3 regions of the Streptomyces sp. NPDC054834 genome follow, and region 3 is predicted to be linked to each of the others. Evidence: riboswitches for the same ligand, from Rfam matches in the RefSeq annotation. Region 3 holds a riboswitch; each other region holds the start of a gene.
The links. A riboswitch is a leader RNA that binds a small molecule or an ion and turns the genes downstream of it on or off. The one in region 3 is predicted to bind cobalamin.
Positions count from the first base shown of each region.

Region 1: another riboswitch for cobalamin. It lies ahead of ACWGJM_RS11600 (HoxN/HupN/NixA family nickel/cobalt transporter); the one in region 3 lies ahead of ACWGJM_RS29230 (cobalamin biosynthesis protein).
Region 2: another riboswitch for cobalamin. It lies ahead of ACWGJM_RS24290 (ribonucleoside-diphosphate reductase subunit alpha); the one in region 3 lies ahead of ACWGJM_RS29230 (cobalamin biosynthesis protein).

Region 1 covers NZ_JBSGZV010000006.1:258,957-262,222, forward strand. Annotated here, with positions in the region: gene ACWGJM_RS11595 (nucleoside hydrolase) at 27-995, shown strand; gene ACWGJM_RS11600 (HoxN/HupN/NixA family nickel/cobalt transporter) at 1,007-2,062, opposite strand; cobalamin riboswitch at 2,092-2,277, opposite strand; gene ACWGJM_RS11605 (ArsR/SmtB family transcription factor) at 2,358-2,717, shown strand; gene ACWGJM_RS11610 (LAETG motif-containing sortase-dependent surface protein) at 2,742-3,266, opposite strand, start outside.
Region 2 covers NZ_JBSGZV010000018.1:85,104-88,369, reverse strand. Annotated here, with positions in the region: gene mctP (monocarboxylate uptake permease MctP) at 1-487, shown strand, start outside; gene ACWGJM_RS24295 (GNAT family N-acetyltransferase) at 575-1,081, shown strand; cobalamin riboswitch at 1,134-1,258, shown strand; gene ACWGJM_RS24290 (ribonucleoside-diphosphate reductase subunit alpha) at 1,383-3,266, shown strand, end outside.
Region 3 covers NZ_JBSGZV010000025.1:80,020-83,285, reverse strand. Annotated here, with positions in the region: gene ACWGJM_RS29240 (anion permease) at 84-1,340, shown strand; gene ACWGJM_RS29235 (hypothetical protein) at 1,377-1,604, shown strand; cobalamin riboswitch at 1,733-1,872, shown strand; gene ACWGJM_RS29230 (cobalamin biosynthesis protein) at 1,974-2,915, shown strand; gene ACWGJM_RS29225 (cobyric acid synthase) at 2,912-3,266, shown strand, end outside.

The sequences.
Region 1 (3,266 bases), on a different contig from region 3:
GGTCGGTACGACGGAAGGAGACCGCCGTGACCGGTCAGCCCATCCCCGTGATCATCGACTGCGACACCGGTGTCGACGACGCCCTGGCCCTGCTGTTCGCCGTCCGCCACCCGGACCTGGACCTGCGCGCGGTGACGTGCGTGGCCGGGAACACGGACGTCGACGGGGTGGTCCGCAACACCCTGACCGTGCTGGAGCGGGCGGGCGCACCGGACATCCCGGTGGCCCGGGGCGCCGAGCGGCCGCTCATCGAGCCGGCCCGCTCGGCACGGCACGTGCACGGCCACGACGGGATGGGCGACCTGGGGCTGCCCGTGCCCACCCGGGCCCCGGCCGCCGTGGACGCGGTGACGCTGCTGCACCGCGAGATCCTCGCCTCGCCCCGCCCGGTCACCCTGATCCCGACGGCCCCGCTCACCAACATCGCCCTGCTGCTGCGCACCCACCCGGAGGTGACCGGCAACATCGAGCGGATCCTGTTCATGGGCGGGGCGGTGGCCGGCGGGAACGCCACGCCCGTCGCCGAGTTCAACGTCTGGCACGACCCGGAGGCGGCGGCGGTCCTGCTCACCGCCGGGGTGCCGATCACCATGTACGGGCTGGACGTCTTCCATCGGGTCGTCGTCCCCGGCGTCCAGGTACGGCGGCTGCGGGCGAGCGCCGAGCCCGGCACCCGGCTGGCCGGCGAGCTGCTCGCCCACCGGCCGACCACGCAGGGCGGCTCCGCCGAGGCCGAGGCGGCGGGCGGCCTCGGCGACGCGGGCGCGGTCTGCGCGGTCGCCGACCCGGAGGGCATCACCACCCGCCTGCTGCCCGTCGAGGTCTCCCTCGCCCCCGGCCCGGGCCGGGGCCAGACGATCGTCGACCGCCGGCCCCGGCCGGGCGAGTCCGAGATCCACGAGGGCGCCCGCGAACAGGCCCTGGTGGACGTGGCGTTGGACGTGGACGTCGACCGGTTCGTGAAGCTGTATCTGGAGACGGTGGAAAGGCCGTAGGCGGAGCGGACTCAGTCGGTCGTGGCGGGGGCCGGGGCCGGGGCCTGGGGCGTCCACCGTTCCTCGACCCTGGCCACCTTCCAGTACGCCACTGCCGCCGCCCACACGACCACGAACAGGCCGACGACGATGTAGCCGACGTTGCCGAGTTCGAGGCCGAGGAGTTCCATCGTGGCGATGACGAAGGCGACGGCGATGGACAGGCCGGTGATGGCGAGGTTGTAGAAGACCTTGCGCACCGGGTTCGAGAACGCCCACTGGTAGGCGAAGTTCATGAACGTACCGTCGAGGGTGTCGAACAGGCTCATGCCGGCCGCGAACAGCAGGGGCAGGCAGAGGATCGCGTACCAGGGCAGGCCCGCCGCCGCGCCCGAGCCGGCCATCACCATCAGCGTGACCTCGGTCGCCGTGTCGAAGCCGAGGCCGAAGAGGAAGCCCAGCGGGAACATCTGGCCCGGCCGGGTGATGGACCTGGTGAGGCGGCCGAGGACGCGGTTCATGAAGCCACGGGAGTCGAGGTGCTGTTCGAGCTCCCTCTCGTCGTACGAACCCGCCCGCATCGCCCTGAAGACGCGCAGGATGCCGACGAGGGCGACCAGGTTGAGCGCGGCCACGAGATAGAGGAACGTGGCCGAGATCGTCGTACCCATGAAGCCCAGCACCTGGTGGGTGCGGGAGTTCTCGTTCATCACCCGGCCCGCCAGCTGTGTGCCGCCGGCGATCATCGCGGCCAGCACGACCACGACGCTGGAGTGCCCGAGCGCGAACCAGAAGCCCACCGACACCGGCCGCTTGCCGTCGGCCATCAGCTTGCGGGTGGTGTTGTCGATCGCGGCGATGTGGTCGGCGTCGAAGGCGTGCCGCATGCCGAGGGTGTAGGCGGTGACGCCGAGCCCGATGCCGAAGGCCTTGGAGCCGACCTCGTAGTGACCGGGGGCGACGAGGAGGAACAGGATGCCGAAGGCGACGACGTGGAGGGCGGCGATCACAGCCATCAGCCCGGCGGTCTTGACGGTGTCCTCGCGCCGCCAGCGGAAGGAGGCGGCCTTGGTCTCGGGCAGGGTCATCCGGTTCACGCTCCAGCACCTCGTGGATCACTTCGTGAGCTGCCGTGGCCGGTCTCCTGGCTTACGGGTATGACGTCCGCCGCCCCTGGCCTTCCCGGTCGTACGACCAGTGGCCCCGGCGGGTGCCGGACAGGACGGGAACTCCCCGATCACAGTGGCGAGGGCCGCGTCGACATCGCATCGACTTCCCGAACACCACGGCCCGCCCACCGTAGGGGCGCGGGCGGTTGTCTGCATAGCTGCGTACCTGCGCAGGTATCGAAGATCACAGAACGGCGCCTGCGAATATGGCGGTATGCATCTCGTGCCTGCCGACCGCGCGGACCGTCGCACCATCGACGGTCACCGGGTGTGCGACGCCATCGCCGCGATCGGCGAACCCGGCCATGTGCGCGCCTGGGCCGACCGCTTCTCCCTGCTCGCCGACGCCAAACGGCTCGCTCTGCTGCTCGCCCTGTACCGCACCGGCCCGCTCGCCGTGTCCGACCTGGCGATCGCGACGGGAATGAACGACCCCGCGGTGTCGCAGGCGCTCAGGCTGCTGCGGGCCGCGGGGGTCGTGGAGGGGGAGAAGGAGGGACGGGTGGTCAGGTACCGGGTGGTGGACGCGGAGGTTCAGGGCTTGCTCAAGCACTGCGCGGCCGACGGAGGCTGACCGGACCCGCCTCCCCCGGGAGGGTCAGCCGCGCGCGGTCCGCTTCCGGCGCGTCGCGACGACGATGGCCGCGCCGCCCGCGAGGAGCACCGCCGCGCCCCCGGCGATGATGCCGGAGCTGCTGCCGCCACCGGTCTCGGCGAGGTCGCCGCCGCCACCGTCGGGCGTCGGGGCCGCGGCCGGGGTGGACTCGGAGGCGGACGGGGTCGGCGTGCCGGAGGACGTCGACTCCGAGGCGCTCGGGGTCGGGGTGTCGCTGTCCTTGGCCGGGGTCGACGGCTGGGCCGGCGGGACGGACGCGGGGGAGGACGGGGTCGGCGTGGCGGACTCGGTGGAGGTGCAGTCCTTCGTGCCGCCGTTCCAGGCCGCGATCAGCTTGTCCTTGATGACCGGGTGGTCCGGGCCCTTGGGCAGGTCGCCGTGCTCGAAGCCGTCCTTGGCGTCGAGGTCGCCGTCGAACTTCACCGCGCCCCGGTACAGGTCGATCTGCGCGAAGCAGCCCGCGTCGGGCACCGCGATGTCGAGGGAGTCGGTCTGGCCCGGCTTGAC
Region 2 (3,266 bases), on a different contig from region 3:
GGAGGAGACCCGGGTCTCCAAGATCGTGTCGCTGCTGGTGAAGGTGGGCGCGCTGGTCTTCGTCCTGACCATGGACAAGACGGTCGCCATCAACTTCCAGCTGCTCGGCGGCATCTGGATCCTCCAGACCTTCCCGGCCCTGGTCGGTGGCCTGTTCACCCGCTGGTTCCACCGCTGGGCCCTGCTGGCCGGCTGGGCGGTCGGCATGGTGTACGGCACGGTCGCCGCGTACGGGGTGGCCTCGCCGACGCAGAAGCACTTCGGCGGCTCGGCGAAGGAGATCCCCGGCATCGGCGAGATCGGCTACATCGGCCTCACGGCGTTCGTCCTCAATGTCGTCGTGACCGTGGTCCTGACCTTCGTCCTGAAGGCGGCGAAGGCCCCCGAGGGTGTCGACGAGACCAAGCCGGAGGACTACACGGCGGACGCGGGCGACCCGGGCGTCGAGGTGGAACTGCCGCCGGCGACGGCCGGAGCTTCCCACTAGCGGAGGCCCCACACCGGGCAGGGCTGTCGGCGGGCCGTCGGAAAATCCGGCGGCCCGCCGTCGTGTGCGTGGGGCACACTGCGCGCCATGGACATCCGGATCCGCGAAGCGAAACCCGCCGAGTACGCCGCTCTCGGTGACATAACCGCCCGCGCGTACCTCGACGACGGCCTCCTCGACTACGGCGAGGGCGACGAGTACCTGCCCGTGCTGAAGGACGTCGCGAAGCGAGCCGCCGCCGCCGAGGTACTGGTCGCGGTGCGCGACGGCAAGCTGCTCGGTGGCGTCACCTATGTCCCCGACGGCGGTCCCATGGCCGACATCGCCGGCCCCGGAGAGGCCGAGATCCGCGCCCTGGCCGTCGAGCACGGGGCCCGCGGGCAAGGTGTCGGCGAGGCCCTCGTCAGAGCCTGCATCGACCGCGCCCGCGCCACGGAAGGCCGCACCCACGTCGTCCTGTCGAGCCAGCGCTCCATGCACACCGCCCACCGGCTCTACGAACGTCTCGGCTTCGTTCGCACACCGGAGCGGGACTGGAATCCCGTGCCGCACCTGGACGACCTCACTCTCCGCACCTACAAGTTGACGCTCTGAAACCACCCCGACACAACATCTGGTGGTGGCGTGACAGGCGAGCACAAGATGTATGCTCATGCTCGCTGTCGCCACAGGGGAATCCGGTGCGAATCCGGAACTGTCCCGCAACGGTGTACTTGTGCATGTCTGTGCACAGGAGTCAGTCCGAGGACCTGCCGACAGCGCGCCCCGGCCGTCCGGCCCGGGTGCCTTGACGTCCGGGCCTCGTGGAGTGGGCCGGTGGACGCGACGCCGTGCGCGCTCGTGTGCTGCCCCCTGCCCTCCGCCAGGCCCCCTGCCGAGCGAGGGAGTGCCCCACGTGACCATCGCGCCAGCCGACCCGGCTTCAGCCATCCCGGCGACCGAGGCGACCCCGGTGGAGTCCGACGGTCCCGGTGCCGCGCTGTTGCGGACCCTGACCGAGCTGACCGCCGACCTGCCCGACGCCGACCCCGGCCGGGTGGCCGCCGCCGCGCTGCGCGGCCGGTCCGCCCGTGCCGACGAGGCGGAACTGCGCGAACTGGCCACGGAGGCGGCCGCCGGCCTGATCTCCGAGGACCCGGCCTACTCGCGGCTGGCCGCCCGGCTGCTGACGATCAGCATCGCCGCGGAGGCCGCCTCCCAGGGCGTCACCTCGTTCACCGGGTCCGTGGCCGTCGGCCACCGCGAGGGCCTCATCGCCGACCGCACCGCCGACTTCGTACGGCTGCACGCGGCCCGCCTGGACGCGCTGATCGACACCGACGCCGACGACCGCTTCGGCTACTTCGGCCTGCGCACCCTGCACAGCCGCTATCTCCTGCGGCACCCCCACACCCGCAAGGTCGTCGAGACGCCCCAGCACTTCCTGCTGCGGGTGGCCAGCGGCCTCGCCGAGGACGCTGCGTTCGATCCAAAAACGGGGACCCACTCCGTCGACGAAGTCGCCGCGCTCTACGGCCTGATGAGCCGCCTCGACTACCTGCCCTCCTCCCCCACCCTGTTCAACTCCGGCACCCGGCACCCCCAGATGTCGTCCTGCTACCTCCTCGACTCCCCCAAGGACGAGCTGGACTCCATCTACGACCGCTACCACCAGGTCGCCCGGCTCTCCAAGCACGCCGGCGGCATCGGTCTGTCGTACAGCCGGATCCGTTCACGCGGCTCCCTCATCCGCGGCACCAACGGGCACTCCAACGGCATCGTGCCGTTCCTCAAGACCCTCGACGCGTCGGTCGCCGCGGTGAACCAGGGCGGCAGGCGCAAGGGCGCCGCCGCGGTCTACCTGGAGACCTGGCACTCCGACATCGAGGAGTTCCTGGAGCTGCGCGACAACACCGGCGAGGACGCCCGCCGTACGCACAACCTCAATCTCGCGCACTGGGTCCCGGACGAGTTCATGCGCCGCGTGAACGCCGACGGGCAGTGGTCCCTGTTCTCCCCGGCCGACGTGCCCGAGCTGGTCGACCTGTGGGGCGAGGAGTTCGACGCCGCGTACCGCAAGGCCGAAGCCGAGGGTCTCGCCAAGAAGACCATCCCGGCCCGTGATCTGTACGGCCGTATGATGCGCACCCTCGCGCAGACCGGCAACGGCTGGATGACCTTCAAGGACGCCGCCAACCGCACCGCCAACCAGACGGCCGAGCCGGGCCACGTCGTGCACTCCTCGAACCTGTGCACGGAGATCCTGGAGGTCACGGACGACGGGGAGACCGCGGTCTGCAACCTGGGTTCGGTCAACCTCGGCGCCTTCGTCGACACCGCGACCGGCGACATCGACTGGGAGCGGCTGGACGCCACCGTCCGTACCGCCGTCACCTTCCTCGACCGCGTCGTCGACATCAACTTCTACCCCACCGAGCAGGCCGGCCGCTCCAACGCCAAGTGGCGCCCGGTCGGCCTGGGCGCGATGGGTCTTCAGGACGTCTTCTTCAAGCTGCGGCTGCCCTTCGACTCGCCGGAGGCGAAGGCGCTGTCCACGCGTATCGCCGAGCGCGTCATGCTCGCCGCGTACGAGGCCTCCGCCGACCTCGCCGAGCGCAACGGCCCGCTGCCGGCCTGGGAGAAGACCCGTACCGCGAGGGGTTTCCTGCACCCCGACCACTACGACGCCGAGCTGACCTGGCCGGAGCGCTGGGCGGCGCTGCGCGAGCGCGTCGCGACGACCGGCATGCGCAACTCGCTGCTGCTGGCCATCGCCCCCACCGCCACCATCGCCTCGATC
Region 3 (3,266 bases):
GATGCCTGCCCCAGTTCATCTTCCGTTCACCCAGGTTGCCTACGGTCAACCCGCCAATGACGCTCGAAAGAATGCCTGGGTAAATGGAAAGCTTCTCGCTGATCCTCGCGATTGTGGTCGTAACCGCACTCGCGTTCGATTTCACGAACGGTTTCCACGACACCGCCAACGCGATGGCCACCACCATCTCGACCGGTGCGCTCAAGCCCAAGGTCGCGGTGGCCATGTCCGCCGTCCTCAACCTTGTGGGTGCTTTCCTCTCCGTGGAGGTCGCCAACACGATCTCCAAGGGTCTCGTCGACGAGAACGGCATACGTCCCGAGGTCATATTCGCCGCCCTGGTCGGCGCGATCCTCTGGAACCTGCTCACCTGGCTGGTGGGGCTGCCCTCCAGTTCCTCGCACGCCCTCATGGGCGGCCTGATCGGCGCCACCGTCGCCTCCGCGGGCTTCGGTGCCGTCCACGGTGACGTCCTCGTCACCAAGGTGCTGCTCCCGGCGGTCGCCGCGCCGGTCGTCGCGGGCATCGCGGCGATGCTCGCCACCCGGTTCTCCTACGGCATCGGCAAGAACGCCGAGGGCGAGGCCACCCGCAAGGGTTACCGCGCCGGCCAGATCGCCTCGGCCGGTCTGGTCTCTCTCGCCCACGGCACCAACGACGCGCAGAAGACGATGGGCATCATCACCCTCGCGCTGATCGCCGGCGGCTCCATCGCCCCCGGCTCCAACCCGCCCACCTGGGTGATCCTCTCCGCCGGCATGGCCATCGCGCTCGGCACCTACATCGGCGGCTGGCGCATCATCCGCACCATGGGCAAGGGCCTGACCGAACTGGAGCCGCGGCAGGGCTTCGCGGCCCAGACGAGCGCCGCGACCGCCATCCTCGCCTCCTCCCACCTCGGCTTCTCCCTCTCCACCACCCACGTCGTCTCCGGCTCCGTGATGGGCGCGGGCCTGGGCCGCAAGGGCGGAGTGGTCCGCTGGTCCACGGCGACCCGGATGTTCGTCGCCTGGGCGCTGACCCTCCCGGCCGCCGCGCTGGTCGGCGCGCTCGCCGAGACGGTCACGGACCTCGGCGACTGGGGCACCGCGCTGGTGGCGGTCTTCCTCGTGGCCTCCAGCGCCGCGATCTGGAAGCTCTCCCGCCGCGAGGTGGTCGACGCGACCAACGTCAACGAGACCGAGGAGCCGGCCGGCGTGGTCACCACCGCGATCGCCGCCGTGACCCCGCCCCCGGCGGGCACCGTGGCCGAGGACCTGACGGCCACGATCCCGTCCCCCGCGACGCCCGTCGCCGTCCCCACCGCCGACCCGGCGACCCCGCCGGCCGCCGCCGTCTGACCCCGGGCACCCGGGCACCAAGAAAGCAGCTCTGTTATGAAGATCGACTGGGCAGCCCTCGGCTCCGTCTTCGGCGTCAGCCTCGCGGTCACCGTCGGCCTGGTGGCCCTCTTCACCCTGGGCGTCCAGGGCCTGGCACGACGCGAACGCGCCGCCGCCCAGGGCGACTCGGCGGCGTCGGCCGTCGCCGGGGCGTACGTGTGCTTCGCGGGATGCGCGGCAGCGGTGGCCTACGGGATCTACCTGATCATGAACAAGGCCTGACCGAGGCCTCACCGGCTCCTCCCCGAAGACTTCGGGGAGGAGCCTTTCGCATGCCGCCCCACCGTCACCCGGGCTTCGATGTGGGCCTCAGCACACTCTCCTCGTGCAGGTCAACAGCAAGTTGACGGCCCTTCCGGGGCCGTGGTGGACTTCCGGGGCCATGTACGGCGGCAAGGGAGGAAGCCGGTGTGAATCCGGCGCGGTCCCGCCACTGTCACCGGGGTAGGTAGCCCCGGGAGCCAGGAACTCCCACCGCCGGTCTCGTCGAACCAGGGCGCGGACACCCTGAGTGAGGACATATCGCCATGCTCGCCTGCCGTTCGAGGTACAGCACCGGATCGCTGCCCGACCCCACGGCCGGCTGAGCCGATGCGTGCCGATCGCGTCTTCGCGTACGGCGCCGCCGCCGGCCTCCTCGGTGACCATCTGCTCGGTGATCCGCGGCGCGGGCATCCGGTGGCCGCGTTCGGGCGGGCCGCCGGTGCCATGGAGCGGGCGCTGTGGCGGGACCACCGGGGTTGGGGCGCGCTGCACACCGCGGTGTGCGTGGGCGGTGCCGCCGGTCTGGGAGCCGTCGCCGCCGCGGCCGTACGCCCCTCCCGTGCCGCCTCCGTCGCGCTGACCGCCGCCGCCACCTGGTCCGTCGTGGGCGGAACCTCCCTCGCGCGCGAGGCCCGTGGCATCGGGCGTGCCCTTCAGGCCGGAGACGTCGAGGCTGCCCGGGCGCGGCTGCCGCACCTGTGCGGAAGGGACCCGCAGGCGCTCGACGCCGACGGGATCGCCCGGGCCGTCGTGGAGTCCGTGGCCGAGAACACCTCCGACGCGGTGGTGGGCGCCCTGGTGTGGGGAGCCGTGGCCGGGGTGCCCGGGCTGCTGGGCTTCCGGGCCGTCAACACCCTCGACGCCATGGTCGGGCACAAGTCGCCCAGGTACCGGCGGTACGGATGGGCCTCGGCCCGGCTCGACGACCTCGCGGGCTGGCCGGGGGCGCGGTTGACCGCCGTACTGGCGACCGTCGCCGGTGGCGACCCGCGCGGAGCCGTACGGGCCTGGGGGGCCGATGCCGGCCGGCACCCGAGCCCCAACGCCGGGCCCGTGGAGGCCTCGTTCGCGGGCGCGCTCGGCGTGCGGCTGGGCGGGACGCTGTCGTACGGCGGACGGGTGGAACACCGACCGGTGCTGAACCAGAAGGGACGCGCCGTCGCCGTACCCGACATCGAACGGGCCGTACGGCTCTCGAAGCGCGTCGGCCTGCTCGCGCTCGGCGTCAGCGTCGCCGCGCGCATCGTCGTGAAGGGACGTGGGAAATGAACGGGGGTCTCCTCGTCGCAGGCACCACCTCGGACGCGGGCAAGAGCGTCGTCACGGCCGGGATCTGCCGCTGGCTGGTGCGGCAGGGGGTCAAGGTCGCGCCCTTCAAAGCGCAGAACATGTCCCTCAACTCGTTCGTGACGCGGGAAGGCGCGGAGATCGGGCGGGCGCAGGCCATGCAGGCGCAGGCGTGCCGTGTCGAGCCGACCGCGCTGATGAATCCCGTGCTGCTCAAGCCCGGCGGGGAACAGAGCAGTCAGGTGGTGCTGCTGGGCAAGCCCGTGGGCGAGCTGAGCGCGCGCGGGTACCACGGCGGGCGGCAGCAGCGGCTGCTGGGGACCGTGCTGGACT